DNA from 4 places in the Janthinobacterium pasteuri genome. Region 1 is predicted to be linked to each of the others. Evidence: predicted binding sites of a transcription regulator. Region 1 holds the regulator's gene; each other region holds the start of a gene.
The links. Region 1 encodes LexA, which represses DNA repair genes until DNA is damaged. Its sites were predicted from a motif close to ACTGTATNNNNATACAGT; they were not measured.
Positions count from the first base shown of each region.

Region 2: ACQ4WN_RS12590 (putative DNA modification/repair radical SAM protein) is a predicted target of LexA. The motif match lies at 3,377-3,394, and genes of this name have one in related genera.
Region 3: imuA (translesion DNA synthesis-associated protein ImuA) is a predicted target of LexA. The motif match lies at 1,735-1,752, and genes of this name have one in related genera.
Region 4: ACQ4WN_RS01850 (DNA topoisomerase IV subunit B) is a predicted target of LexA. The motif match lies at 4,939-4,956, and genes of this name have one in related genera.

Region 1 is NZ_JBNYXS010000021.1:101,035-108,388, reverse strand. Features, by position in the region: gene rplI (50S ribosomal protein L9) at 12-467, opposite strand; gene rpsR (30S ribosomal protein S18) at 495-785, opposite strand; gene priB (primosomal replication protein N) at 801-1,109, opposite strand; gene rpsF (30S ribosomal protein S6) at 1,130-1,519, opposite strand; gene lexA (transcriptional repressor LexA) at 1,796-2,443, shown strand; gene ACQ4WN_RS19995 (cystathionine gamma-synthase family protein) at 2,508-3,749, opposite strand; gene purF (amidophosphoribosyltransferase) at 3,793-5,316, opposite strand; gene ACQ4WN_RS19985 (CvpA family protein) at 5,355-5,843, opposite strand; gene ACQ4WN_RS19980 (SPOR domain-containing protein) at 5,864-6,844, opposite strand; gene folC (bifunctional tetrahydrofolate synthase/dihydrofolate synthase) at 6,869-7,354, opposite strand, start outside.
Region 2 is NZ_JBNYXS010000010.1:100,199-107,552, forward strand. Features, by position in the region: gene ACQ4WN_RS12580 (bile acid:sodium symporter family protein) at 1-705, shown strand, start outside; gene ACQ4WN_RS12585 (UdgX family uracil-DNA binding protein) at 657-2,132, opposite strand; gene ACQ4WN_RS12590 (putative DNA modification/repair radical SAM protein) at 2,129-3,361, opposite strand; gene modA (molybdate ABC transporter substrate-binding protein) at 3,502-4,278, shown strand; gene modB (molybdate ABC transporter permease subunit) at 4,296-4,967, shown strand; gene ACQ4WN_RS12605 (sulfate/molybdate ABC transporter ATP-binding protein) at 4,985-5,686, shown strand; gene ACQ4WN_RS12610 (TOBE domain-containing protein) at 5,712-6,479, shown strand; gene ACQ4WN_RS12615 (hybrid sensor histidine kinase/response regulator) at 6,547-7,354, opposite strand, start outside.
Region 3 is NZ_JBNYXS010000003.1:93,137-100,490, reverse strand. Features, by position in the region: gene ACQ4WN_RS04720 (KAP family P-loop NTPase fold protein) at 1-1,023, opposite strand, end outside; gene imuA (translesion DNA synthesis-associated protein ImuA) at 1,799-2,542, shown strand; gene ACQ4WN_RS04710 (Y-family DNA polymerase) at 2,475-3,944, shown strand; gene ACQ4WN_RS04705 (error-prone DNA polymerase) at 3,948-7,112, shown strand; gene ACQ4WN_RS04700 (hypothetical protein) at 7,344-7,354, opposite strand, start outside.
Region 4 is NZ_JBNYXS010000001.1:402,534-409,887, reverse strand. Features, by position in the region: gene ACQ4WN_RS01860 (hypothetical protein) at 1-1,140, opposite strand, end outside; gene ACQ4WN_RS01855 (molecular chaperone HscC) at 1,153-2,862, opposite strand; gene ACQ4WN_RS01850 (DNA topoisomerase IV subunit B) at 2,862-4,859, opposite strand; gene kdpF (K(+)-transporting ATPase subunit F) at 5,323-5,412, shown strand; gene kdpA (potassium-transporting ATPase subunit KdpA) at 5,412-7,217, shown strand; gene kdpB (potassium-transporting ATPase subunit KdpB) at 7,227-7,354, shown strand, end outside.

The sequences.
Region 1 (7,354 bases):
CCCGCAGACGATTACGCGTTCGCGTCTGGAACGACAGCGATAACAACTTCCACGACCACGTCGGTGTGCAGGGCAACCGAAACGTTGTGCTCGCCAACGATCTTCAGCGGGCCGGTAGGCATGCGGATTTGTGCTTTTTCAACAGCAAAACCTTGCTTGGTCAGCGCTTCAGCGATGTCGAAGTTGGTGACGGAACCGAACAGACGGCCATCAACACCAGCTTTTTGAGCAACTTGAACGGTCAGACCGCTCAGTTTTTCGCCCTGGGCTTGCGATGCGGCCAGTTTGGCGGCAGCAGCTTTTTCCAGTTCGGCGCGCTTGACTTCGAATTCAGCCACAGCGGTTGCCGTAGCACGACGTGCCAGGCGTTGCGGGATCAGGAAGTTACGTGCGTAACCGTCTTTGACTTTGACGACTTCGCCGAGGTTACCGACGTTAACAACTTTTTCTAACAGAATGATTTGCATAGTTCTTCTCCAGGAATATCTGACCGATTAAGCGTGGTGCAGATCGGTGTATGGCAGCAGCGCGAGGAAGCGAGCGCGCTTGATTGCGGTGTCAACTTGGCGCTGGTAGTGCGCTTTGGTACCGGTCAGGCGTGCTGGCATGATCTTGCCGTTTTCTTGGACGAAGTCTTTCAGCGTGTCGACGTCTTTGTAGTCGACTTGCTCAACGTGAGCTGCGGTGAAGCGGCAGAACTTCTTGCGTTTGAACAACGGGTTTTGCTGTTTGCGTTTTTCTTTAAGCTTGAGCTTATTTTTGTCGAACTTTTTACCGAATGCCATGTCAGGCTCCTGTATCTAAAATGCGCTAGTCGGGGTGACTGCACTAAAATCAATGATGTGAAACACCAAACTCTTGCTGTTGCGGCTCTTCCTTGCCAGGAAACCCGTGAACTGATAGATCCCGCCCAAGCTTGCCTGGCTGAAGCGGCCTGATATTTCACCAGCGGCTAGCGCGGCAACATCAAACTCGGTCAAACGGGCAATTCCTGCTTCCATCTGCTGCGAACTGTGCTGCAATACTGCATTCACAATCGGCAACCCTGCCGGGGTATAGCGCAATATTTCGCGCTCGGCAATGATGGCGGTGACTTGTAGCTGGTTCAGCGCACGATCCTGGTCAAGAATTAAGCTGCTGCTGCGGCTGGAGCTGCTGCTGGTGCTTCGGTGCGGTGGCTTTTGGCCGCGTCTTCGCGTTGTACCGATTTCATCATCGGCGAAGGAGCTGTTTCAGCTTTCTTCATTTTAACGGTCAGGTGACGCAACACGGCATCATTGAATTTGAATGCTGTTTCCAACTCGACCAGGGTCTCGTTGTCGCATTCGATGTTCAGGCAGATGTAGTGTGCTTTAGGCAGCTTTTGGATCGAGTAAGCCATTTGACGGCGGCCCCAATCTTCCACGCGGTGAACCGAACCGCCGCGGGTGGTTACGCTGGCTTTGTAGCGTTCGATCATCGCGGGCACTTGCTCGCTTTGGTCCGGATGGACGATAAAGACTATTTCATAATGACGCATGCAAACTCCTTCAGGTCGGATTGATAATCGCCCACCCCGGCGTCAAGACGGGTGTGGGAAGGTCAGCCGAAGATTATAACCGCCTTTTGCAAACGTTTCAATGATTGCTTCAACAAGCGGCCCATGCACGGGGCTGGCCAGGCACTTTTTCCTCCGCATTCCAGTATTTCGCACGAAATTCGCGCAAATAAGGGAAATCCCCTTGCATAGTGGGCGATACTGTACAAAAATACAGACTGTTCATATAGACAGCATTTTAGTATGCACCCACCGCTCATGATCAAGCTGACAGCACGACAAGAACAAATCCTGAACCTGATCAAGGACGCGATTGAAAACACGGGCTTTCCCCCAACCCGTGCCGAAATCGCCAATGAACTGGGTTTCAAATCGGCCAATGCGGCCGAAGAACATTTGCAAGCCCTGGCCCGCAAGGGCGCGATCGAGATTTCGCCCGGCACCTCGCGCGGCATCCGCCTGATCGGTGCGGCGGCGACTGCGGCCGCCGAGGCGCTTGCATCGAAAGTGCCGGCAGCCCTGCTGATGTCGCTGCCGCTGATCGGCCGGGTAGCCGCCGGTTCGCCCATCTTGGCACAGGAAAACCTGGAAGCGAGCTACAACGTGGACCCGGCCCTGTTTTCGGCCAAGCCCGACTTCCTGCTGAAGGTGCGCGGCTGGTCCATGCGCGACGCCGGCATCATGGATGGCGATTTATTGGCCGTTAAAAAAGTCGACAGCGCCAAGAATGGCCAGATCGTCGTGGCCCGCATCGGCGACGAAGTCACCGTCAAGCGCTACAAGAAAACGGGTTCCGTCATCGAACTGCTGCCGGAAAACCCCGACTTCAAGGTCATTACCGTGTCGCCGGAAGATGAATTCGCACTGGAAGGACTTGCAGTGGGCTTGATGCGCAGCTGGCATTAAGCATTCAACGTAAAAAGGGCCGCAACAGCATGACTGTTGCGGCCCTTTTCATTTGCGCGGCTTGTTATACACCCAGTGCCTGGCGGAAATCCTCGAGCAGATCAACCTCATCCTCGATGCCGACGGACACGCGGATCAGGGACTCGGCAATGCCCATGCTGGCGCGGCGTTCGGCCCCCATCTCGTAAAAGATGGTGTGGGCGACGGGAATGACCAGGGTGCGCGTGTCGCCGAGGTTGCTCGCTGGAATGGCCAGGTTCAGGCGATTCAGGAAATCGAAGCAGTCGATGCCATCCTTCAATTCAAAGCTGAACAGGGAACCATAACTGCGGAACAAGTCCGTCGCCAGCGCGTGCTGCGCGTGCGACGCCAAGCCTGGATAATGCACGGCAGCCACACGCGGGTCCGCTTGCAGCATGGTGGTCAGCGCGAGGGCGTTCGAGCAGGTGCGGTCCATGCGCAAGGCCATGGTTTCCGCGCCGACGGCGATATGGTGCGCCGCCTCCGGGCCCAGCGAAGCGCCGAAGTCGCGCAAAGCCTTGGCGCGGATTTGCGCGATGCCCCACTGCGCGGGCGCCGCCTTTTTATAATTCTCGAAAATGTTCGGGTACTGCGTCCAGTCGAACACGCCCGTGTCCGTCAAGCTGCCGCCCAGCGCATTGCCGTGGCCGCCGATGGATTTCGTCAACGCGTTGACGACCAGGCCCGCACCCACCGCTTTCGGGCGGAACAGGTATGGCGTGGTCATGGTGTTGTCGACGATATACAAGATGCCACGCTCCTTGCACAGCGCGCCGATCTTCGCCAGGTCGGCGATCTGCGTGCGCGGATTGGCGATGGTTTCCACGAACACGATGCGCGTGGCCGGCGTGATGGCGGCGGCCACGTTGGCCACATCGGTGGCATCGACAAACGACACGCCAATACCCTGGCCCGTCACCGTTTGCCACAGGCTGTTGGTGTTGCCAAACAAAAAGGCCGACGACACCACATGGTCGCCCGCGCGCAGCAAGGATTGCACCACGGCGCCGATGGCGCCCATGCCGGTGGCAAAGCACAAGGTCGCCACGCCATCTTCCATCTTGTTGACCTTGTCTTCCAGCGCGGAAACGGTCGGATTGCCCTGGCGGCCATAGCGAAAGCCCGGCTCTTTGCCCTGGAACACGGAAGCGAGCTGGCGCGCGTCGCCATAGCCAAACGCGACGGAGGTGTGCACGGGCTTGTGCAGAGAGCCGTGCTCGATGCCCTTGCGGCGGTCGTTATGCAGGATGGTGGTGGTAAAGCCGTATTTTTTTTTATCGTTCATGATCGCAAGGCAAAAAAAGCCCGGCGCTAGCCGGGCAAGATAATTACGCTTCTGTCGTTGCCAGGTTCAGGTTCAGCTGGGAACGCGGCGTATCTTCTGGCGCTGCCGCCTTCGGATGGTGGCGCGCATATTCCAGGCGGTCCAGGTATTCCTGCGACACGTCACCCGTCACGTACACGCCATCGAAGCACGAAGCCTCGAAGTTCGTCAGTGCCGGATTGACGTCGGCAATCGCCTGCTTGAGCGCGCCGATATCCTGGTACACCAGGTAGTCGGCCGTGATTTCGCGGCACACTTCTTCCGTCGTACGGCCGTAAGCGATCAGTTCATCGCGTGTCGGCATGTCGATGCCGTACACGTTCGGGTAGATCACCGGTGGCGCGGCCGAGGCGAAGATGACCTTCGTCGCGCCCGCTTCGCGCGCCATCTGCACGATTTCACGGCTGGTGGTGCCGCGCACGATGGAATCGTCGACCAGCAACACCACTTTATCCTTGAATTCGGATGGAATCGCGTTGAGCTTCTGGCGCACGGATTTCTTGCGCGCCGCCTGGCCCGGCATGATGAAGGTACGGCCGATGTAGCGGTTCTTGATGAAGCCTTCGCGGTATTCCAGGTTCAGCGCCAGTGCCAGCTGAATGGCGGCCGGACGCGAGGAATCGGGAATCGGCATGACCACGTCGATATGCACGTCAGGCAATTCGGCACGGATCTTTTCCGCCAGGTATTCGCCCATTTTCAGGCGCGTGGCGTACACCGAGGCGCCGTCGATGACGGAATCGGGACGGGCCAGGTAGACGAATTCGAACACGCAGGGATTCAGGCTGGCATTGTCGGCGCACTGGGCGCTGTGCAATTTCTTGTCGGCATCGATGAAGACGGCTTCGCCGGGACCGATATCGCGCACGAAGCGGAAGCCCATGCCTTCCAGGGCCACGGATTCGGAGGCGATCAGGTATTCAGGACCCAGCTCCGTTTCATTAATGCCCAGGCACAGCGGACGGATGCCGTGCGGGTCGCGGAAGGCCAGCAAGCCTACGCCGGCGATTTGCGCGACGGCAGCGTAACCGCCCTTGACGCGGCGGTTCAGCACGGTGACAGCCTTGAAGATGGCTTCCGGGTCCAGATTCAGGCCCGTCGTCGCTTCCTGGATTTCATGCGCCAGCACATTGAGCAGCACTTCCGAATCGGAATCGGTATTGATGTGGCGGCGGTCGTTCTTGAACATTTCCTGTTTCAACTGTTCCCAGTTGGTCAGGTTGCCATTGTGCGCCAGGGTGATGCCGAACGGCGCATTCACATAAAACGGCTGTGCTTCCTCTTCGCTCGACGAACCGGCCGTCGGGTAGCGGCAATGGCCGATGCCCGTCGTGCCTTGCAGCGAACGCATGTTGCGCGTACGGAAGACGTCACGCACGAGGCCATTGGCTTTGTGCATGGAAAACATACTGCTGTGATTGGTCGCAATCCCTGCCGCGTCCTGACCGCGATGTTGCAAGAGCAACAATGCATCATAGAGCAATTGATTGACAGGTTGATGGGAAACGACGCCGACGATGCCACACATGGTGTGCTCCTAAACTGTGCTACTGATTTTAAAAAAATTCAAAATTTCACATGCTGCGCGTAAGCGGCAGGCAGATAAGGCTTGATGGCACGCGCGCCCTGCTCCGCGAGCGGGCTGAGCAGCGCATTTTTCCAGAATGGCTGCTGCGGTATGGAAGTCATGCCACACAAGATGACGGCGGTCAGCACGATCACAAGACCCCGCGCCACACCGAACAGGCTGCCCAGGGTGCGGTCGGCCAGGCTCAGGCCCGTCACCTTGACCAGTGCATCGACTGTCATGGACAGTAATCCCATCAAAATGCGCACGCCGATGAACAGCACCACGAAGGCTAGCAACAGGCGGACGGCTTCGCCCGGCACGGCTTCCGGCAGGAATTTCGCCAGGGTGGCGCCATACGCGTTGGCAATGACGAATGCCACGATCCAGCTGACCAATGACAGTATTTCCTTGACCAGGCCGCGCATCATGCTGATCAGCACGGAAGTCACCAGCACAAACAGCACCAGATAATCGAAGATCGTCACGCGCGTTCAACCTTGCAACATCACGCCGGTACCAGGCTGCCGCCCAGGCCCAGCTTTTGCAGCTTGGCGCGGGTCTTTTCGGCATCTTCGCGGTTGCCGAACGGCCCCACGCGCACGCGGATACGCTCGCCCGCCGGGCTGGAGACTTTCTGCGTATAGGATTTGATGCCCGCTTCGCGCAGCTTGTCCTGCAATTCATCGACCTTGTCCTGCGTCGCCAGGGCTGCCACCTGCACCACGAACTTGCCGCTGCCGGCGTCGTGTGCCTTGTCTTGTGCTTTCTCCTGTGGCTTGTCCAGTGGCTTGCCTTCCAGAATCGCCATGGCGCGCGCCGCATCGTCGGCAGATTGCGCTGGCTTGGCAGGCTTAGTCTCAGGCTTGACTTCCGGCTTTACCTCATGCTTCGGTTCAGGCTTCGGTTCCGGCTTGGTTTCGTGCTTCGGCTCGGGTTTTGCTTCCACCTTGACTGGCTTGGGCTCGGGTTTGGGTTCGGGTTTGGGTTCCACATAGGCCGGCTTGGCAGGCGCAGGCTGGACGGCCGCCAGCACGGGTACCGGAGCCGGAGCCGGTGCCGGCGTTGGCCTGGCCGCAGGCGGCAGGGGCGCGTCGATGATTTCCTCGGACTGGTCCAGGCCATTGTGCGCAGCCGCCTGAGCGGGCACAGCCGGCACGGGCGCAGGCGCAGCGGCCTTTTCTTTCGAGGGAATGTCGATGGCGATATCGTTGAAAGGCGCCTTCGGTTCGGAATCGAGCAGCATCGGCAAGCCGACAGCCACGCCCAAAGCCAGGGCGATGGCCCCGACCAGGCGGCGGCGTGCGCGCTTTTTTTCAGGCAAGACCGGGTCCGGCGCTTCCTTGCCGCCACGGCGCGATCCGCCGCCACCGGAGGTGTTGGCGGCGCGCTTGCGGGTCGGCGACTGTGCTTCGCCAGGGACGTAAAAGCCGCTGTCTTCGCCAGAGGATTCTTGCTTGTTTTTAAACAGTTTCGAGAACAAGCCCATGCGTGATTTTCAGTCGAGTGCGTTTCAGTGAAGTGAGGATTTTCTGGCCTTCATCACGCCGGCAACGGTGAGGAAAGAACCAAAGACCACAATTCTATCATTCTCACCGGCCCGGCTCATTGCATTTGCAAAAGCTTGTGCCGGATCATCGAAAATAGACACAGTATGTTCACTGCTGTCGGGCTTATCTTCGAGCATGATCTGCACCTTGGCAGCCAGCTCGGAAGCCGTGGCCGCGCGCGGCGAAGGCAAGCCCGCCAGACACCAGTGATCGACGTGTTCACTCATCGCGGCCAGCACGCCATCGATATCCTTGTCGTGCATGGAACCGAACACGGCATAGGTGTACGGGTGATAGCCCATATTGCCCAGGTTCTGGTTCAGCGCCGCAGCTGCGTGCGGGTTGTGCGCCACGTCGAGGATCACGCTGGGGCGGCCAGGCAAGACCTGGAAGCGGCCCGGCAGCTCTACCGTCACGAGGCCGGTGCGTACTTCCTGCGCCCCAACGGG
Region 2 (7,354 bases), on a different contig from region 1:
CCTGACCTGTATGTGGGCATTTTGTTCCTGTGCGCCCTGCCATCGACCGTGCAGTCGTCGATCGCCTTGACGGCCATGGCGCGCGGCAACGTTCCAGCCGCCATCTGCAGCGCCTCGGCCTCGAACTTCATTGGCATCTTCCTTGCCCCCATCCTCGTGGGCTTGCTGGTGGCCAAGGGAGCGGAAAGCAAGTCATCGGTCGATGCGGTGCTCTCCATCGTCATGCAGCTGCTGCTGCCATTCCTGGCAGGCCAGTTCCTGCGCCGCTGGATCGGCCGCTGGGTCGATCGCCATAAAGCCACCCTGAAATTCGTCGACCAGGGTTCGATCTTGCTGGTGGTCTACACGGCCTTCAGCGAAGCCGTCAGCGAAGGCCTGTGGCATACGATCTCGGTGGAAACCCTGGTAGCGCTGGGTCTGTTCAGCATCTTGCTGCTGGCGCTGGTACTGGGCCTGATGACGTTCATCAGCCGCCGCCTGGGTTTTTCCAAGGAAGATGAAATCGCCATCGTCTTTTGCGGCTCGAAGAAAAGCCTGGCCAGCGGCGTGCCCATGGCCAAAGTATTGTTTGCCACGCATTCGCTGGGTATGGTGATCTTGCCGCTGATGCTGTTCCACCAGATCCAGCTGATGATCTGCGCCGTGATTGCGCAGCGCTATGCGCGGCGTGACGAGGGGCAGGAAGTGCCAGCGTCGACGCTGTGATTCTGGCCTTGTAGTAGCCGCATCGCCTGGTACAAGCCGTCGACTATCACCGCATACGCCTGCCGCCGGCTCGCCTCGTCCGGCGCGCGCAGCACATACGACGGGTGATACACGGTGACCACCCAGCGTCCATCGTGCCGGATTTGCGTGCCGATCAGCGCTGTCATGTTCACCGCACTATCCTGCAGCACTGACTTCAAGGCCGTGCCGCCTAGCACCACGATCACCTCCGGTTTGACACGTTCGATCTCTTCTTCCAGCCAGCCAAGGCAGGCGAGGATTTCGCGTTGCGCGGGTGTCTTGTGCAGGCGGCGCTTGCCGCGTGGTTCCCACTTGAAATGCTTGACGGCGTTGGTCAGATAGATGCTGTCGCGCGCCATGCCCGCTTCCTGCATGGCCTGCTCCAGCAGCGCGCCAGCCGGGCCAACGAATGGCAAGCCCGCCAGGTCTTCCTGGTCGCCCGGTTGTTCGCCGACGAGCATGATGCGGGCGGTTTGCTGGCCCACTCCGGGCACGGCTTGCGTGGCGTGCTGCCACAGCTCGCAGCGGCGGCACTGGTCCAAGGTGGTGGGCAGTGCGCGCGCGGGCTGGGCGCGCTCGGCGGCAATCGGGATCATGGTGGCGCCGCTGCGCTGGCCGACAGTGGCCGTCTGACCTGTGCGCCGTTCGCCGTTGGCGGCGCCGCTGAGCATGGCGGGCACGATGGCGCCTTCCGGCAGATTTTTCCAGAAGCGTGAAGGGATGTGGCTATGCAGCAAATCCGCATTCACGCGCGCGGGATTGAAGATGCTGCGGTAGTAGGTCAGCCACAGCGCTTCACCGGCATCGTCGATGTCGGCCGCGCCGCGCAGCAGCGCCGGCCCCGCGTGCAAGGATGCGCCATCCCACAGCATGCTGGCCGTCGGCGTGGCGATCATCCAGCTGGTCGATCCCATGCGGCGCGCGAAGTGGCGCGCCACTTGCGGCAGCACGTCGTGCGTGGGTTCGAACCAGGCGACGAAGCGGGGGGCGCCCTCGGCCTCGCTGCGTTCGCGGAAGCGTACATACGCATGCATGTCGTGCTCCTCGCGGCGCACGGCCTTGGCCATCGCGTGCAGGCGCGCGCCATCCGTATCGGCAGGCGACATCACGTCGTGCTGGCCCAGCTGCCAGCGCCAGAGCACTTGATATAAGAATGCCCAGCGGTCATGCACATTGAAACAGGCGGCGCCTTCCAGCAATTCGACCAGGGGACGGGGCAGGCGCAGCAGCGGAGCGCTGTTATCCGTTGCCTCCGGCGTGGAGGAAAACAGGTCGCCATCGCCGGGTTGCGATTGCCATGCCACGTCGGCAGGCGGCACGCCGCGCGCGATCAGTTCACGCGCTGCCGCGCGCCACTCGTCGAACGACTGCGCCAGCCGCACCACGCGCTCATTGACTTCTTTCATGCGGCCTGCAGTTCCGGCCATAAATTCATCTGCTGCGGCGCTTCCGCCATGGCGCGGCGCAGGTGTTCGGAGGCGGTCGTATCGCGCGCGGGAAAGTAGTCGGCCGTGATGATGAAGGGGGCGATTTTCTTCATGCTGCAGCGCAGGCGCGACAGGTCGGCGTAGCGCACTTGCCGCAGCTGGCGCAGGTCGACGATGCGCTGCGCGTTGCGCAGGCCGATGCCGGGCACGCGGGCGATCATATGCTGCGCCGCACGGTTCAAGTCCAGCGGAAAATGTTCGCGGTGCGCCAGCGCCCAGGCCAGCTTGGGATCGATATCGAGCGCCAGATTGCCGCCCGTGGCAGGCAGCAGTTCGCTGGCCTGGAAACCATAGCTTCGCAGCAGGAAATCGGCCTGATACAGCCGGTGTTCGCGCAGCATCGGCGGCGGCGCCAGCGGCACGCTTTTCGGGCTGTCGGGGATCGGGCTGAAGGCCGAGTAGTACACGCGCTTGAGCTTGTAGCTGCCGTACAAGGTCTCGGCAGTGGAGAGAATTTGCTGGTCGTCGCTGGCGTCGGCGCCGACGATCATTTGCGTGCTTTGCCCGGCCGGCGCGAAGCGCGGCGAGCGCGGCTCTTCCGCTTTCTCATCGAGCTTGCGGCGGATGGCGCCCATTGCCAGTTTAATCGTATGCACGCTTTTTTCCGGCGCCAGCTTTTGCACGCTGTCTTGCGTCGGCAGTTCGATATTGACGCTGAGCCGGTCGGCATAGCGGCCCGCCTGCGCGACCAGCGCAGGATCGGCGTCGGGGATGGTTTTCAGATGGATATAGCCGCGGAACTGGTGCACCTCGCGCAACTCGCGCGCCACTTGCACCAGTTGCTCCATCGTGTAGTCGGCCGACTGGATGATGCCGGAACTGAGGAACAGGCCGTCGATATAGTTGCGCAGGTAAAAGTCGCTCGTCAGCTTGACCACCTCGGCCACCGTAAACCGCGCGCGCGGCACGTTCGAGCTGCGGCGGTTGACGCAGTACTGGCAATCGTACAGGCAGTAATTCGTCAGCAGTACTTTCAGCAGGGAGACGCAGCGTCCGTCCGGCGTGTAGCTGTGGCAGATGCCCATGCCGGAGGTGGCGCCAAAGCCATCCTTGCCGATGGAATCGCGTTTGGGCGCGCCGCTGCTGGCGCAGGACGCGTCGTACTTGGCCGCGTCGGCCAGGATTTCCAGCTTGTCCGTCAATTCCATGGGGTGCCTCGGTATACTGTGTTTATATACAGTATAGCAGGGAATCGACCTTATGCTGCCTTGACTTGTGCCATGGCATAACGCTATATATCGGTGTATATTACGGTCCTTGTTCACCGTTCACTTACAAGGATACGATCATGCGTCTCACCTCGCTCGCCCGCCTGCTTGGCACCGCTCTGCTCGCTACCGCCGCCACCTCCGCCTTTGCCGGCGAAGTGGTGGTGTCGGCTGCGGCCAGCCTGACGAATGCGTTCAAGGATGCAGCGCAAAGCTATGAGGCGCAGTATCCGGGCAGCAAGGTGTCCCTGAACTTCGCCGCTTCGGGCGTGCTGCTGCAGCAGATCGTCAAGGGCGCGCCCGTGGACGTGTTTGCTTCGGCCGACCAGGAAACCATGGATGCGGCGCAAAAGCAGGGCCTCGTCTTGCCAGCCGACCGCATGGACTTCGTCGGCAACAGCCTGGTGCTGATCGTGCCGCACGATAGCAAGCTGGGCATCAAGAGCTTGAGCGACCTGACGCACAAGGGCGTGACCCGTGTGGCCATCGCCAATCCGGCCAGCGTGCCCGTCGGCCGTTACTCCGAAGGTGCGCTGAAGAAGGCGAAGCTGTGGGACGCCGTGCAGACTAAAGCCATCGGCACGCAGAACGTGCGCCAGTCGCTCGACTACGTGGCGCGCGGCGAAGTCGATGCGGGCTTTGTCTACGCCACCGACGCGGCCATCATGAAGGATAAAGTCAACGTCGTGCTGGACGTGCCACTGGACGCGCCTGTGCTGTACCCGATCGCCACCATCAAGGGCAGCAGCAATGCCGCCGAAGCGAAGCGCTTCGTCAGCTACCTGCAGACGGCGCCGGCGCAAGCCATCCTCGCCCGCTATGGATTCAAGCAAGCTGACGGATTCAAGAAGCCATAACTTAAGCACGCGCCCGCATGGATATCGCCTGGACCGCGCTAGCCCTGTCGCTCAAAGTAGCGGCCTGGGCCACGGCGCTCAATTTGCTGCTCGGCATCGGTACGGGCTATCTGCTGGCGCGCACGCGTTTTCCCGGGCGCGAGCTGCTCGACGCCCTGTTGACCCTGCCGATGGTGATGCCGCCCACCGTGCTCGGCTATTACCTGCTGGTGCTGCTGGGCCGGCGCGGCACGCTGGGCATCTGGCTGCAAGACAACTTCGGCATCAACCTCATCTTTACCTGGCAAGGCGCCGTGATCGCCTCCACGGTGGTCGCCTTTCCCCTCGTTTTCAAGCCGGCGCGCGCCGCCTTCGAGGCCGTCGACGGCCAGCTGGAGCAGGCTGCCCGCGTGCTGGGCATCTCGGAAATGGCGATTTTCTTCCGCGTGACGTTACCGCTGGCCTGGCGCGGCATCCTGGCCGGCGTGCTGCTGGGTTTTGTGCGCGCGCTGGGCGAGTTTGGCGCCACCCTGATGGTGGCCGGCAGCATTCCCGGCAAGACGCAGACCTTGTCGGTGGCTGTGTATGAAGCCGTACAGGCGGGCCAGGACGACGTGGCCAATACGCTGGTCTTGATTATCTCCTTGGTCTGCATCGTGGTGCTGCTGTCGGCTGGCCGCCTGGCACCCGGGCGCATCGCGCACAAATGACGGCTATGATGACGCCCATGCAACTCGACCTCGACATCCGCGCCACCTTGCGCTCCGGCAAACGCCGTTTCGACATGCACGTGCAATGCACCTCGAGCAGCCAGCGCATCGCCATGTATGGCCCGTCCGGCGCCGGCAAGAGCATGACCTTGAAAGCCATAGCCGGACTCTTCACGCCTGACGCGGGCCATATCCGCCTGAACGGGCGCACCATGTTCGATTCCGCCGCCGGCATCAATTTGCCGCCGCAGCAGCGCAACGTGGCCTATCTGTTCCAGGATTACGCGCTGTTCCCGCACTTGACGGTACGCCAGAACGTGGGCTTTGGTCTGAGCCGCGGCTGGTTCAATCCGCGTGCGCGCGAAAAGCTGGCCAAGGTCGAGCATTGGCTAGCCGCGTTTCATTTGCAGGAACTGGCGCACCAGTTTCCCGACGAGTTGTCCGGTGGCCAGCGCCAAAGGGTGGCGCTGGCGAGGGCACTCGTGGCCGAACCCAACGCGCTGCTGCTCGACGAGCCGTTTGCCGCCCTCGATCCGGTCCTGCGTGTCAAAATGCGTCTGGAACTGAGCCAGTGGCAGCAGCGCCTTGACGTGCCGATGATCCTGATCACACATGATCCGGAAGATGCGCGCATCCTGGGCGAGCATGTGCTGTACTTGCGCGACGGACAGATCGATAACGGGGAAGTACACATGGCATTGGGTGAACGCATTGGATAAATTCGGCCTGCAAGGCTCGGTATGGATGACGGTGGGCGGAGAGCACCTGGGCGGCGCCGGCCGCGTGGAATTGCTGGGCGCCATTGCCGAGTGCGGCTCCATTACGCAGGCGGCAAAGCTTGTGAAGATGAGCTACAAGGCAGCCTGGGACGCCATCGACGCGATGAACAACCTGGCCGGCGAGCCGCTGGTCGAGCGTTTGACGGGCGGCAAGGGCGGCGGCGGCACGCGGCTGACGCAACGGGGGCGCCAGCTGGTCGACAATTTCCGCATCATCGAGCGTGAGCATGCGCGCTACCTGCGCCAGCTGGGCAGCCAGGCGGAAGGCATCGCCGACGATCTTTTACTCATACGGAGAATGGCCATGAAAACCACAGCACGCAATCAATTCCTGGGCAAGGTGGCCGAACTGAAACAGGGCGCCGTCAACGATGAAGTCACCCTGGCATTGCCCGGTGGCCAGCACATCGTCGCCATCGTCACGCAAGGCAGCAGTGCAAGCCTGGGCCTGGTGCCGGGCGCGGAAGCGTTTGCGCTGATCAAGGCGTCGTCGATCATCCTCGTGGCGGATAGCGAAGGGGCGCGTTTTTCCGCGCGCAACCAGCTGGCCGGGCTGGTGACGCGCGTGCAGACGGGTGCCGTCAACACGGAAGTGGTGCTGGACTTGCCGCGCGGCGGCACGATCGCCGCCATCATCACCAACCAGAGCAGCACCGACCTGGGCATAGAGCTCGGCAGCAAGGTGACGGCGATGTTCAAGGCGTCCAGCGTGATCCTGGGCGTGCCGGCGTAAACGGCGACGCCGAGCAAAGTTCCGGGGTCAGACCCGCCGGGTCTGACCCCAGCTTGACGTTGCAGGCCTAATCCTTCAACCGCGACAACCAATCGGACGCCGCCGACAGCGCCAGTTCCAGTTCATGCGCCGTGTGCGCCAGCAGCGCCGGCACCTCGTCCAGGCGGCCCGCATCGATGGCTTCCTCGGTGGCAAACGCGGCGCGGATGAGGCGCTTCGTGCCCAGGGTACCCACGGAACCGCGCACGCCGTGCAAGATGCGCGCCACGTCGCTGTGGCGGCCCGTTTGCAACGCTGCTTCGGCGTCGCGCACGGGCGTCATGCCCTTGTTCAGCGCATCTTCCACCATGCGCCGCAGCACGCCGCGGCCTTTCGCATCGCGTCCCATCACGCGCATCAGCGGCGCCATGGAAAATACTTCCTCATCGGCAACGGGTGCCGGCTCGGTCGTCTGCACTTGCGGGCGCTTGGGCAGGTGGCGCAGGATGACTTGCATCATCTCTTCCACCACCACGGGCTTGGCGATGAAATCGCTGATGCCGGCCGTCATGCAGCGCTCGCGCTCGGACGCCAGCACGCCGGCCGTCATGGCGATCACGGGCAGGCTCAGACGCAGTTCCGTGCGGATGATGTGGGTGGCGCTGAAACCGTCCATGACGGGCATCTGCATGTCCATCAGCACGATGTCGTAGCGCAGCGCCTCCGTGCGCAGCCGTTCCACGGCCTGCAAGCCGTCGCCCACCACGTCCAGGGTGGCGCCCATGTGCTCGAGGATGCCGCGCGCCACGGCCTGGTTCAAATGATTATCTTCCACCAGCAGGAAATGCACGCCGGCCAGTTCCGTGCCCAGCGGCTGGTGCAGCATGCGCTGCTCG
Region 3 (7,354 bases), on a different contig from region 1:
CTCAGCGTTGCCGCTCGGGGCGAGGCTTTCAAGAAAGACTAGGTCAACATTTTTATTTTTCCATGTTTCGCGTAACCGTTCTTCAACGAGTTGCTTTGCTTGGTTGAAAGCGTCGACGGGCAGTTTCCCTTCACGACGCGCACGTTCCAGAAACAGCAGTGCGATGTACGCCTTCGTCTCGTTGGCACCGAGGCGAGGCACCCGTAGTGGAATTTGGATGAGCTTATCAAAGTAACTTGTTGCCATGTCATCGCTAATTCCGGTGCCGGCAAAGTGGACACGGACGGCTCCGCGTACGAATGTGTCGTCAGCGGCGAGAACGAAGGCGCTGCGGCGGAGGAATAGCAGCAAACGGATTGCCTCAAGCGTCGCGATGGTCGTCGTAGGTAGGCAGCGGTCCAAGTCGTCGACAAAGACGATGAGCGTGATGTCCAGTTCTTTGAGCAGTTCTTCGAGCGACGTCCGCAGCGCTTGAATTTCGTGAGGCAGGGACACAGGCTTGGCGTCGTTAAGTAAACCTTTTGCTGATGCTGGAAGTTCCTTCCCTGCTGAGAGTCCTTCAGCGACGGACTCGTTTCCGACAGCATCGACGAGGGCAGATATGGATTTACCTATCAAGCCAACTGGGACCCCAGTTATTAAGGTCGCTGCCACTTCGCCACCGAGCTGAGCAAGTCGCAGCAGGTTGATGCGTTTGAGGAACCCTTCAGCTTTCTTTTGTAACGTCTCAGAAGACTTTGCCTGCTTCAGCACGGCGTCCCCTACAATCTGGAGTAGGGCCGTCTTGGCGTCCTCAAAACCCTGGTAGAGCCACGGGTTAAAGGTCACGACAACGTACTTTGCTCGGTCAGCTTCGAACTCCGTTTCAATCATGCGGACCAATGACGATTTTCCGACCCCCCATCCGCCAGAGATACCGATTGAGACAGGCTCATCACCAGCGTTGCGGATGAGCTCCGCGCAGGCCTTGGCGACGATTCGAAAGTTTACGTAGTCAACACTAGTTTCGTTGTCATGCCACATTCACAATTCCCTTGTACAAATTAAGGTTATGGCCTTTGCCAATTTGATGGACTAACTGCCGTTCAATAAGACTTACTCTTCGGGCCACAGGAATTAGTCTAAAAGGCAATAAAGCCATTACCATAACATCAACGTAGGGTTATCGGTAGACAACTTTACTTACCCAACGCCACGTTGGGCTAGCATACCTGTCAATCCGGGTCCATAAAGTCGGACCAGTGCCAGTTTCATATGCCTGAGGCCGGGTTGGTGCTGGAGTCCGCATCTCAGAAGTTGTGCGCATGCTTAGCCCAGTTGTCGCATCGGTCGTCAACACGATGAACAACACGAGTGACGGGGAGCTTTTTGGAGACGGTTGGTTACCATCGGCTTGGCTGGCTAAAACAGCGACGCCTGTTGTACGCTTCGAAATTCGGGAATAGCGCCTTCAGCATCCTCGACGACGTCGTCATCTATAGTTTTTCGACGTTCCTGGCAAATTTCGCTTGTTCTTCCGGCGTCAACTTCTTGAATGTGCGATGCCGGCGCGGCACAAAGCCATGGGAGTTCAGTATTCCCTTTCAGTTGCTCTAAGCCCGACTAGGCGGCCGATTCCAACGAGCCAATCCGCGCTGGAAAACGACATTTCATCATCACAAAACAATTTCGTCTAAATAATAATATTTTTTTGGCACTTAAATCAAGGATGTATTTTTTCATCTCATGAATTATACTGTATGCATATACAGTCTTTTTCGCAATAAATCTTCAAACCCTAACCACGTGACCAAATTCAATGCTGTGCCCACCCCTCATCCAAAGCGAGTCAACTCGCGCGCTTCTGCAACTGCCCCTGCAGGATGTATGGCGTGCGAGCGAACTTGCGCTGTCCCGGTCGACGACCTGCACGACCGGCCACGCGGCTTTGGACGCGGAACTGCCAAACGGTGGATGGCCTAGGTCAGCTTTGGTGGAGGTACTGCTTCAACAGGCGGGTATCGGCGAGATGCAGTTGCTCAAACCCACTCTCGCAAAGTTGGCAGCGACGCAACGCATCGCATTGATTCAGCCGCCATATCTACCGCACGCTATGACGTGCAAATCCTGGGGGCTTGTTGACCGCAACTTGCTTTGGCTTCGGCCGAGCAGTTCGGCCGATGCGCTTTGGTCTGCGGAACAAATCTTGAAAAACGGCTCGTGCGGGGCCGTCGTGCTTTGGCAGTCGAATGTCCGCTCAGAATCCTTGAGGCGGTTGAATCTGGCAGCCCAAAGTACTGATACCTGGCTATGGCTGATACGGCCGCTTTCCAGCAGTGTCGACTCGTCGCCATCACCGCTTCGAATCGGGCTTCGGCCGGCTCTAGGCGGTGTGTCGGTCGACATTATCAAACGTCGGGGGCCTCATTGTGACAACCCCTTTTTTATACCGCTTGCGGACATGCCCGCTGGTCGTCAGCATCTGGATGTAGACCATGAAATTACTGTTAAGCGTGTACCTTCCACTACTGCCATTAGAAACGCTGCGGCCATCCTGGTCTGAGCCAGGTCCGTATGCAGTAATGCATCAGGAGCAAGTCTCGGCAATATCTCCCGGTGCCGCGCATAGCGGCGTGCGTTTGGGGATGCGCATTGGGGGCGTGTCGGCCATCGCACCTGGTACGGTGATACTTGAGCGCAGTCTTGAGAAGGAGGCCTTGGCGCTGGACGCCGTCGCTATGGCTCTGTTGCAGTACACCCCCGAGGTGACGCTTCAAGACGACTTCTCTATCCTGATGGATGTGAGCGCCAGCCTGCGATTATTCAAAGGGCCACATGCCATCTGCGGGGCCATAGCCCGCAGTATTGCTGCGCTGGGTTTCACCGCGCGCCTTGGGGCCGCGCCTACCGCGCAAGGAGCGTGGCTGCTTGCCAGGAGTTTTCGTCGCAAAGGTACCGTGTTCCGCCGGCGCGCGCTGACTATGAAATCGCTGGAACGCATGCTTGACAGACTGCCGTGCGGATTGCTACCCGCCGCCGCGGCATACGACGAATGGCTGGCCGGCATCGGAGCCAAGAACCTCGGCGCATTGCAACGTCTGCCACGCACAGGTCTACTTCGACGCACTAGCAAGGACCTGCTTGCGGACCTCGACCGCGCCTATGGCCAGGCGCCGGAGATGTTCGAGTGGATTAAGGTTCCGCTAACGTTCTCCGAACGGGTTGAGACGTTCGACCGTATTGAACATGCCGACGCGTTGCTGCACGGCGCCACGCGACTTATCCTCCAACTCGTGGGTTGGCTGACGTCACTCCAACAGGCGGTCCGTGTTTTCACCATTGTTTTGGAGCATGAGCGCGGGCGTGCGGCGATGCCTCCGACTGAATTAGAAATCGCGCTTGCGGAGCCAGCCTGGCACGAGGCCCACTTGGTGCGCTTACTCAAGGAGCGCCTCGGCAAGGTTGAGCTCATCGCACCCGTCATTGCATTGCGGCTCGACGCCAAAAAGGTCGAACCGATGCTTCCGTCGAACGAGTCCTTGTTCCCAGAGCCCGGTGGGTCGCCACAGGACTTCCACCGGCTCCTGGAGCTGCTTACTGCGCGCCTGGGAGCTGAGAACGTGCTGACGCCAGCCGCAATGCAGGACTACCGTCCCGAGGTCTGCAACGAATGGGTGCCGCTCACGGAAAAATATCTCAAACTGGACGGCGATGAGGTGCTGGAAGGTCGCCCGTTTTGGCTCCTGCCAAAACCCATTCCCCTATTAATGCGTGGCGAGCGGCCGTTCTACGGCAGCCCGTTGAAAATTATTCAAGGCCCGGAGCGCCTCGAGGCCGGATGGTGGAATGACCAAACGGCGGCACGCGACTATTTCATTGCGCAGGGTACCGACGCATCCTGCTACTGGGTCTATCTCGAGCGCACGCAGGAAGCGCGCTGGTTTCTGCACGGCCTTTATGCATAAGCCATGAATGCATCTCCCCTCCCGCCGCTTGCACCGGCGCTCCCGGACTACGCGGAGCTTCAGGTATTTAGCCACTACACGTTCCTGCGGGGCGCGTCGGCGCCGGAACAACTGGTAGCGCGCGCCGCAACGCTTGGGTACGCCTCCATCGCGATTACGGATGAATGCACGTTGGCCGGCGTCGTCAAGGCCCACATCGCCGCCAAGGAACTCGGAATCCATCTGGTCATCGGCAGCCAAATGACGGTGACTCCCGAGGATGGAAGTTCTCCATTCGCTCTCATTATCCTGGCGACGAATAGAAATGGCTACGGGAACCTCAGCGAGCTCATTACCGTCGCGCGGACCCGTACTGAAAAAGGTTCCTACCTAGTCCTGCCCCGCGATATCGCCTCGCCGGTTGGTGACTTGGTGCATCTGCGGAGCCTGCCAGATTGCCAGTTCATTCTCGCGCCAAAATACAACGCCAGCTACGACGAGGTGGAACGCCAAGCGGCGTGGCTGATTCAATGTGTACCTGGCCGCGCGCGCATCGCGCTCACCTTGCACCACCGCGCCCAGGACGACAAGCATCGAGCACTGGTGTCCGGTATATCTGAGGAATTCGGGATGCCCATCGTCGCGACCGGCGATGTCTGCATGCACGTGCGGTCGTACAAACCACTTCAAGACACGATGACCGCCATACGTCACGGCATTCCGGTCGCACAATGCGGATATCGGCTGGCGCCAAACGCTGAGCAGCATCTTCGCTCCCGTGTACGCCTGGGTAACCTCTATTCGCGGGAAGCGCTCAACGAATCGGTCCGGGTCGCGCAGCTTTGTCAGTTTTCGCTCGATGAGCTGCGATACGAGTATCCGCAAGAATTGGTTCCTGAAGGCGAAACGGCGACGTCGTACCTTCGCAAGGAGGCATACATTGGCGCGCACTGGCGCTTTCCGGCAGGTATCCCAGAGAACGTCCAGGCGCTACTGGAACGCGAACTGGCCATCATCGCCGAACTCCAGTACGAATCGTATTTTCTAACTGTCTTTGACATCGTGCGGTTCGCCAGGTCTCAGCATATCCTCTGCCAGGGCCGTGGCTCGGCCGCAAACTCGGCTGTATGCTATTGCCTGGGTGTCACGGAAGTGGACCCGTCGCGCGGCACGCTATTGTTCGAACGGTTCATCTCAAAGGAGAGAAACGAGCCGCCTGACATCGACATCGATTTCGAGCACCAGCGGCGCGAAGAGGTGATTCAGTACATTTACAAGAAATACGGTCGGATGCGTGCCGCCCTTACCGCCGTGGTCATTTCGTATCGACCGCGTAGCGTGCTACGCGATGTCGGAAAGGCCCTGGGCGTTGACCTCTCGGTCGTCGATAAGGTCGCGAAGGCCTCCCACGGTTGGGGGGGGAAATCGGACCTTCAAGAGCGCCTGGTCTCGTGCGGCTTTGACCCAAACTCACCCATCGCTGAGAAGTGGGCGGCGCTGGCCGAGAGGTTGATGCGGTTCCCGCGTCACCTCTCACAGCATCCGGGCGGGTTCGTCATCTCGCACACCAAGTTGTCCAGGCTGGTACCAATCGAAAACGCCGCGATGGCGGAACGTAGCATTATCCAGTGGGACAAGGACGACATCGATGCCGTCGGTCTCCTCAAGGTCGACGTGCTCGCACTCGGAATGCTATCGTGCATTCGGCGCGCACTTGACTTAGTGTCTGAGCAGCGTGGAGCACGGTTCGAGCTCGGCGACGTTCCTGCTGAGGACCCCGCGACATACGAGATGATTTGCCAGGCCGACACGGTGGGCGTATTCCAAATCGAGTCGCGTGCTCAGATGTCGATGCTGCCGCGGCTTCAGCCCCGCACGTTTTACGACCTCGTCATTGAGGTTGCCATCATTCGTCCTGGTCCAATTCAAGGCGGGATGATTCATCCATTTCTACGCCGCCGCCAGGGTATCGACCCGGTGTCGTATCCGAGTCCCGAAATCGAGTCGGTCCTTGAACGCACCTTGGGCATTCCGATTTTCCAGGAACAGGTCATGCAAATCGCCATGGTTGCGGCAGGATTTTCACCTGGTGAAGCTGACGCCTTACGCAGAGCGATGGCGGCATGGAAGCGCAAAGGCGGTCTCGAGCAGTTTGAAGACAAACTCATGCACGGCATGGCGGAACGGGGCTACACCACCGAGTTTGCGACATCAATCATCGGCCAAATCAGAGGGTTCGCCGAGTACGGTTTTCCCGAGTCTCATGCCGCCTCTTTTGCGCTCCTGGCGTATGCCTCAAGCTGGCTCAAATGCCACGAACCCGCTGCGTTTCTCACCGCGCTGCTGAACAGTCAGCCGATGGGTTTCTACTCGCGTTCCTCCCTCGTACAGGATGCTTGCCGCCACGGCGTGGAGGTGCGCCCTGTCGATGTGTCTGTTAGCAACTGGGATGCGCAGCTCGAATCCATTGCATCAGCTTCGCAGCCAGCCGTTCGCCTGGGCCTCAACAACATCAAAGGCCTAGAGCAAGAGGCGGCCTGGCGCATTGAGGAGGCGCGCGCCATCCAGCAGTTCGAAACCACGGCCGACCTAGCATCACGGGCGAATCTGAATGCAGGCCACCTTAACGCACTGGCGAGCGCCAATGCCCTGGAATCGCTGTCAGGCAATCGCCGCCAGGCACTGTGGGAGGCAGTTGCCAGCGTGCCTGAAAAAGGGCTCCTACGGTCCGCTACGGTGATTGAAGAGCCTGTCGAAATGGACGCGCCGACTGAAGCCGAAAATATCGTGGCCGACTACAGACACCTGGGACTGACACTGGGACGCCACCCGCTTGCACTCCTGCGTCCGCGACTCGCGGCCATGAAGTTTCTCCCCGCGGAGATATTGAACCAATTCGACAATGGTCGATTGGCTCGCGGCTGCGGCATCGTCACGGTTCGCCAGCGGCCGGAGACTGCCAAGGGCGTGGTATTCGTGACCATTGAAGATGAGTCCGGCACCGTGAACGTCATTTGCTGGCCCAACCTTGTCGAGCAGCAGCGCAGGGAACTAATGGGTGCCAAGCTACTTGGCGTCTACGGTGTGTGGCAGTCTGAGCGCAACGTACGGCACCTGGTTGCAAAGAGGCTTGTGGACCTGAGCCATATGCTCGGGGAGCTGGACACTAAGTCGCGGAATTTTCATTGAAATCGAGGGGCTTAATGGCGAAGTTCAGGGACATAGATGACCTTCGAAGAGCGGCAGCTAGTGCCCCAAAGCTGCCTGTCGACCGCGCGGAAATCGGACGTTTAACGTTTAAGTTCAGAGGCCGCCGAGGCCGGTCCGCTGGAAAGATAAGTTATGCCTAACCACTAGGCTTCTGGTTTCAACAATCTGGTAAAGAAGGCCTGAAAACCCCAAGTTTCTGGCCTATAAGATTCAGGTACCAC
Region 4 (7,354 bases), on a different contig from region 1:
TAGCACGGGCAGGCGTTCCTGCAGCGCTTCCTGCAGCGTGTCGAGCCGCGCGAACAGCGGCGCCGGCCAGCGCAAGGCATGCATGGCCAGCAGGGCAAAGGCGAGCGCCTGGAAGCCCAGCAGGCTGGCATAGGCAGCCGTGTCGCCGAGCTTGAAACCCGCCGTATCGAGCACGCCTGCGAGCATGAAATGCAGCACGAAACCGAGGCCGCCCGAGGTTAGCGCCGTCTGCTTGAAGTAGCGCTTGGAAAAGACTGCCTGTTCCCACTGCTCGAACAGGTCGGCATCGAGTTTGTAGGCCAGCATCTCGGCGTGCTGCCAGCGTATCGCGTGCAGCAGCTCGCGTAGCTGCAGCGTGAATTTTTGGTCGAACAGCTGGCGCACGTAGGCCGATGGCGGCTGTTGCGACATGATGCAGTCCAGGCCGGGGTAGCTGTCGCGGTTGTCGCTGAAATGGGCGAACGAGCGGTCCGCCCGGTAGCGCTGCACGGCGCCGCGCACCAGATCCGCATGGCTGCGTGCCAGATAGGAAAAATCGTGGTCCCAGCCCAGCTGCTGGAACAGGGCCTGGCGCAGCGCCAGGTCATAGCCGGCGCTGGCGCAATAGCGCAGCGCGCACAGATCGAACTCCTCGCGCACGTCGAGGTTCAGCATGGCGTCGTCCTGCAGCATGCCGGCCAGCACCTCGCTGGCATCGGCGTGGCGCGTCTGCGCCAGGCAGCCTTGCCACAGGTTGGCCGCTTCCTGCGTCGGGTCGATGGCGACCACGCCCCATTGTTCCGGTGGCGGCGCCGGTCTTTGCGGTGCTTCGTCGATCACGCCCCACAATTCTGCGGACGTCCTCTGCGCCGTGTCGTCGACGATGCCCCATAGGTCGGCCGGTTCCATCTGCGGCGCTTCTGGCACTTCCGCCGCTTCCGCTGCCACCTCGGCCGATTGCGGTTCCTGCAACTCCGCGGCAAACAGGTGCGCATGGCGCAGCGCGTATTCATACGCGTCGCGCAGCTCCTGGAAGGCAGCCGGATCATCCTCTGGCCGCGTCACCTTCAGGCGCTTCGCATACGCGCGCTTGATGGCGCGCTCGTCGCCGGTCGGCTCCGTGCCCAGGATATCCCACAGGCTGCGCTGTCCGTTGTGCATGCCGCCGTCCATTTACAGGAAGCTCTCGCTCTCGACCTGGCGCAACACCTCATCGAGCGCCTGGCGCGCCTTGCGGATGGTGTTCGGGTCCTGCGTTTCCAGCGCGGCCTGGAAGTGGGCCGTGTGCGCTGCCAGGTACTGGCGCACGTCGCCCAGCGACTGTTCGTACAGGCGGTCGGCGCGCGTGACCAGGGTGCGGTTTTCCATCTGCTCGCGCGGGTGGATCTTCAGGTCGGCCAATTCTGCAAAGCGCTGCTCGATCTGCTCCGGCGTCATTACGCCCGCGTTGTCGCTGATGATCATCTTGTGGCGTTCCTGCGTGGCCAGCACCGTCACTTCCGCTTCCAGCACGCCGCTGACGTCGTAGGTGAAGCGCACGTCGATGCCGATCTCGCCCGCTTTTTTCGCGGGAATCGGGAAGCTGATCTTGCCGAGGAAGACGTTGTCAGCCACCAGGCGCGACTCGCCCTGGAAGATTGCCACGTTGATTTCCTTCTGGTTGTCGTAAATGGTGGTGATGTTTTCCGTGCGCGAGACGGGCACCACGGAGTTGCGCTCGATGATGGGCAGGTAATGTCCTCCTTCATACTGGTTCGCGCCGACCTGGCGCGAAATCGAAATGCCCAGCGAATACGGTGCCACGTCCGTCATGACCACTTCGTCGAGGGCTGCGTCGCGCATCTTGAGGCCCGCCTGCACGGCGGCGCCCAGCGCCACGGCTTCGTCCGGGTCCAGGTGGATGGCGGGGAAGCGGCCGAACATGCGTGATACCAGCTTGCGTACCAGTGGCATGCGCGTGGCGCCGCCGGCCAGCACCACTTCATTCAATTCCGCGGCGCGGATGGTGGCGTCGCGCAGCGCCCGTTCCACGGGCAGACGCAGGCGTGCCAGCAGCGGTTCGCACAACTGTGCCAGTCTGTCTTCGCTGATCTCCCAGCTGTATTCCTTGTCCTGGTAGCGCGTGGCCATGCGCACGGATGGCTGCTCCGACAGCAGGCGCTTGACGCGTTCGGCTTCATCGCGCAGCAGTTGCTGCTGGCGCGGATCGAACAGGCGGCTGCCAGCCGCATCGCGCAAGCCGCTGCCTTCCAAAAAGGCGTCGACCAGCACGGTGACGAAGTCTTCGCCGCCCAAAAAATTGTCGCCGGCCGAGGCGCGCACTTCCATGACGCCTTCGAACAGTTCCAGGATCGACACGTCGAAAGTGCCGCCGCCCAGGTCGAAGACGAGGAATTTGCTTTCCTGTTCCTTGTCGCGGATGCCGTAGGCCAGCGCGGCGGCCGTCGGCTCGTTCAGCAGCCGCTCCACGCGCAAGCCCGCCAGCTGGCCGGCGATGCGCGTGGCCTTGCGCTGCGCATCGCTGAAATACGCGGGTACGGTGATGATGGCTTCCTCGACCTTGTGGCCCAGGAAGGCTTCGGCATCTTCCTTCAGCGCGCGCAGCACCATCGACGACAACTCTTCCGGACGGAATTGCTGCGTGCCGAGAGTGATCTTCTTTTCACTGCCCATGTAGCGTTTGAAGACGGCCGCCGTCAGCTGCGGGTGCGTCTGCAGGCGCTCGCGCGCGGCGCGGCCCACCAGCACGCTGCCGTCGTCGTCGATGCTCACGCACGACGGCGTCAGGTGTTCACCCAGCGCATTCGGGATGATGCAAGCCTTGCCGTCGCGCCAGATGGCGACCAGGCTGTTGGTGGTGCCCAGGTCGATGCCGATGATCATCAGATATCCGCCTCCGCCTCATTGCCGTGTTCCTCGATCCAGGCGCGGCGTCCTGCCGCTTCGCCCTTGCCCATCAACATGTTGAAGCGTGCAGCGGAAGTCATGTGGTCGATTTCGCCCAGGGTCACGGGCAGCAGGCGGCGCGTGTCCGGGTTCATCGTCGTTTCCCACAGTTGCTCGGCGTTCATCTCGCCCAGACCCTTGAAGCGGGAGATCGACCAGGCGCCCTGTTTCACGCCCTCCTTGCGCAGCTTGTCCTCGATGGCGACCAGTTCGCCGTCATCGAGCGCATAGATTTTCTGCATCGGCTTCTTGCCGCGCGCCGGCGCATCGACCCGGTACAGGGGCGGGCGGGCGATGCAGATGTGTCCCTTGTTGATCAGGGCCGGGAAGTGCTTGAAGAACAGGGTCAGCAGCAGTACCTGGATGTGCGAGCCGTCCACGTCCGCATCCGACAGGATGCAGATCTTGCCGTAGCGCAGGCCGGACAGGTCGGGCGAGTCGCCCACGCTGTGCGGGTCGACGCCGATGGCCACCGCGATGTCGTGGATCTCGTTATTGGCGAACAGGCGGTCGCGGTCTGTCTCCCACGAGTTCAGGACCTTGCCGCGCAGGGGCAAAATCGCCTGGAATTCCTTGTCGCGGCCCATCTTGGCCGAACCGCCCGCCGAGTCACCCTCGACGAGGAACAGTTCATTGCGCGTGATGTCCGACGATTCGCAGTCCGTCAGCTTGCCCGGCAGGACGGCGACGCCCGAGGATTTTTTCTTTTCCACTTTTTGCAGTGAACGCTGGCGAGACTGCGCCTGCTTGATCACGAGATCGGCCAGCTTCTTGCCGTAGTCGACGTGCTGGTTCAGCCACAGTTCCAGCGGCGGCTTGGTGAAGGTCGAGACCAGGCGCACGGCGTCGCGCGAATTCAGGCGCTCCTTGATCTGGCCCTGGAATTGCGGGTCCAGCACCTTGGCCGACAGCACGAAGGAAGCGCGCGCGAAGACGTCTTCCGGCAGCAGTTTCACGCCTTTCGGCAGCAGCGAGTGCATTTCGACGAAGTTTTTCACGGCGCCGAACAGGCCATCGCGCAAGCCCGATTCGTGCGTGCCGCCATTCGAGGTGGGAATCAGGTTGACATACGATTCGCGCACGATGGCGCCTTCTTCCGTCCACGCCACCACCCAGGCAGCCCCTTCGCCTTCGGCAAAGCCTTCCGAGTCCGGGCCCGCGTATTGCGCGCCTTCGAACAGGGGAATCAGGGTTTCGCCATTCGATACCTGCGCCAGCGATTCGGTCAGGTAGCCGCGCAAGCCTTCAGCGTATTGCCAGGTCTGCGTATCGCCCGTCTTGGCGTTGGTCAGCGTGACGGTCACGCCGGGCAGCAGCACGGCTTTCGAGCGCAGCAGGCGCTGCAGCTCGGTTTGCGAGATATTCGGCGAATCAAAATACTTCGCATCGGGCCAGGCGGTGACGCGCGTGCCCGACTTCTTGCCGTCGCGCGGGGCGGGACGGGAATTCAATGGCTCGATCACGTCGCCATTCGCAAACACCATGTGGTGCAAGCCGTTGCCGTCGCTTTCCTTGCGCCAGACGGTGATTTCCAGGCGCGTCGACAGCGCATTGGTGACGGACACGCCGACACCGTGCAAGCCGCCCGAGAACGCGTAGGCACCGCCCGAACCCTTGTCGAACTTGCCACCCGCGTGCAGCCTTGTAAACACGATTTCCACCGTCGGCACGCCTTCTTCCGGGTGCAGGCCGACGGGAATGCCGCGGCCGTTGTCTTCGACGGTGATGCTGCCATCCGTGTTTTGCGTGACGGCGATATGCGTGCAATGACCGCCCAGCGCCTCGTCGGAGGCATTGTCGATCACTTCCTGAATGATGTGCAGCGGATTTTCAGTGCGGGTGTACATCCCCGGGCGCTGCTTGACGGGTTCCAGTCCTTTCAGGACACGGATGGATGATTCGCTGTAGTCGGATGCTGGTTTTTTAGTGGCCATACGTGTTCAAGCTAAGTAAAGACAGTGGTTGGAACGCCAGGCCATGGCACTGCAGGGCGCAGTGACAACGGCGGCGATAGCTGTATGAATATACAGTATATTCCGTCCAGCGTCACTGGGAGAGGGCAGTGCGGCAGGCATGACGTCCTTGTGCGGACGCTCGCGCATTCTATCTTGTCCAGCGAGCAATAGCGCTACTCCAGGGCAACAACAGTGCGCTGCGCGCGTGGTTTTGCGCCAATTGTGGACGATTTTATGCGGTAAAGCCCCTGTTTTTACATCTTGTTTACAGCTGCCTCCCCAGTCTTTACGAATTTTTTAGACCCTTTTGGCTAATCTGCTCACTATCAAAACAAACCTGAATGAGGGTGGGAATGGATATCGTGTATCTCGGCTTGATTGCCGTTTTTTTCGTCTTGGCGGCCGGCTTTGCCGTCGCCTGCGATAAATTAGGGAGCGTCAAATGAACGCGTTTTATGTGCTGGGCGCCGTGGTCTCGGCTGGCCTGCTCGTGTACCTGCTGGTGGCGCTGCTGAAGGCGGAGGAACTGTGATGACGACGCAATCGATATTGTTGCTGGTGGCCTTCCTGGTCGTCCTGCTGGCCGCCGGCTATCCGCTGGGCCTGTACATGGCCAAGGTGGCCGGCGATGGCCCCGTACGCGGCCTGGGCTGGCTGCAAAAGCTGGAAAACCTGCTGTACCGCTGGTCCGGCCTGCCTGCCGACAAGGCCATGGGCTGGAAAAGCTACGCCATCGCCCTGATCGTTTTCAATACCGTGGGCGCCGTCTTCGTGTACGGCCTGCAGCGCCTGCAGGGCTTCTTGCCCCTCAATCCACAGGGCCTGGGCGCCGTCAGCCCCGATTCCTCGTTCAATACCACCGTCAGCTTCGTCGCCAATACCAACTGGCAGGGCTACGGCGGCGAGCAGACCATGAGCTACCTGACCCAGATGCTGGGCATGGCATGCCAGAACTTCTTTTCGGCGGCCACCGGCATCGCCGTGATCTTCGCGCTGGTGCGCGGTTTCGCCTCGCGCTCGGGCAAATCGATCGGCAATTTCTGGGTCGACCTGGTGCGCTCCACGCTGTACATCCTGTTGCCGCTGTCGCTGGCCCTGTCGGTCGTCTTCATGGGCGAAGGCATGATCCAGAATTTTTCCGCCTACAAGGAAGTGACCCTGCTCGACCACGTGGCGTATGAAACGCCAAAAGTGACTGCCGATGGCCAGCCCGTGGTGGATGCTGCCGGCAAACCCGTGATGGAAGCGCAAGTGGCAACCACGCAGACGATCGCCATGGGCCCAGTCGCTTCGCAGGAATCGATCAAGCTGCTGGGCACGAATGGCGGCGGCTTCTTCAATGCCAATTCCTCGCATCCATATGAAAATCCGACCGTGCTGTCGAACTTCCTGCAGATGCTGGCCATCTTTATCATTCCCGCCGGCCTGTGCTTCACGTTCGGCAGCATGGTGGGCGACCTGCGCCAGGGCTGGGCCGTGCTGGCCGCGATGACCCTGATCTTTGTCGTCATGACGGTCGGCGTGATGAGCGCCGAGCAGCAAGCCAATCCCGCTTTGCAAGCCTTGGGCGTGGATCAGCAGGCCAGCAGCCTGCAATCGGGCGGCAATATGGAAGGCAAGGAAACGCGCTTCGGCATCAGCTCCTCGACTCTGTTCGCGGCGGTGACGACGGGGGCATCCTGCGGCGCAGTCAATTCCATGCACGACTCCTACATGCCCCTGGGCGGCATGGTCCCGCTGCTGCTGATGCAATTCGGCGAAGTGATTTTCGGCGGCGTGGGCACGGGCCTGTACGGCATGCTGATGTTTGCCATCCTGGCTGTCTTCATCGCCGGCCTGATGATAGGCCGCACGCCTGAATACCTGGGCAAGAAAATCCAGGCCTATGAAATGAAGATGGTGTCGCTGGCGATCCTGGTCACGCCAGCCCTGGTATTGACGGGCACGGCGATCGCCGTGATGGTCGAACCGGGCAAGATCGGCGTGGCCAATCCGGGCGCACACGGCTTCTCGGAGATACTGTACGCCTTCACGTCGGCGGCCAACAACAACGGCAGCGCGTTTGCCGGCCTGTCCGCCAACACGCCGTTCTACAACGTGATGCTGGCGATCGCCATGTGGTTCGGCCGTTTCGGCGTGATCGTGCCCGTGCTGGCAGTGGCTGGTTCGCTGGCGGCCAAGCAGCGCCTGTCGGCCAATGCCGGCACCATGCCCACGCATGGCCCCATGTTCATCGGCTTGCTGATCGGCGTGGTGGTGCTGGTTGGCGTGCTCAATTACGTTCCCGCGCTGGCCCTGGGCCCGATCGTCGAACACCTGCAACTTTTCACAAAATAAGAGGCTACCATGTCACGCACAAGCCTGACCTTGTTCGATTCCGCATTGATTGGCCCTGCCATCGTCGATGCGTTCAAAAAACTCGACCCCCGCACGCAGTGGCGCAGCCCCGTGATGTTCGTCGTCTATGTCGGCAG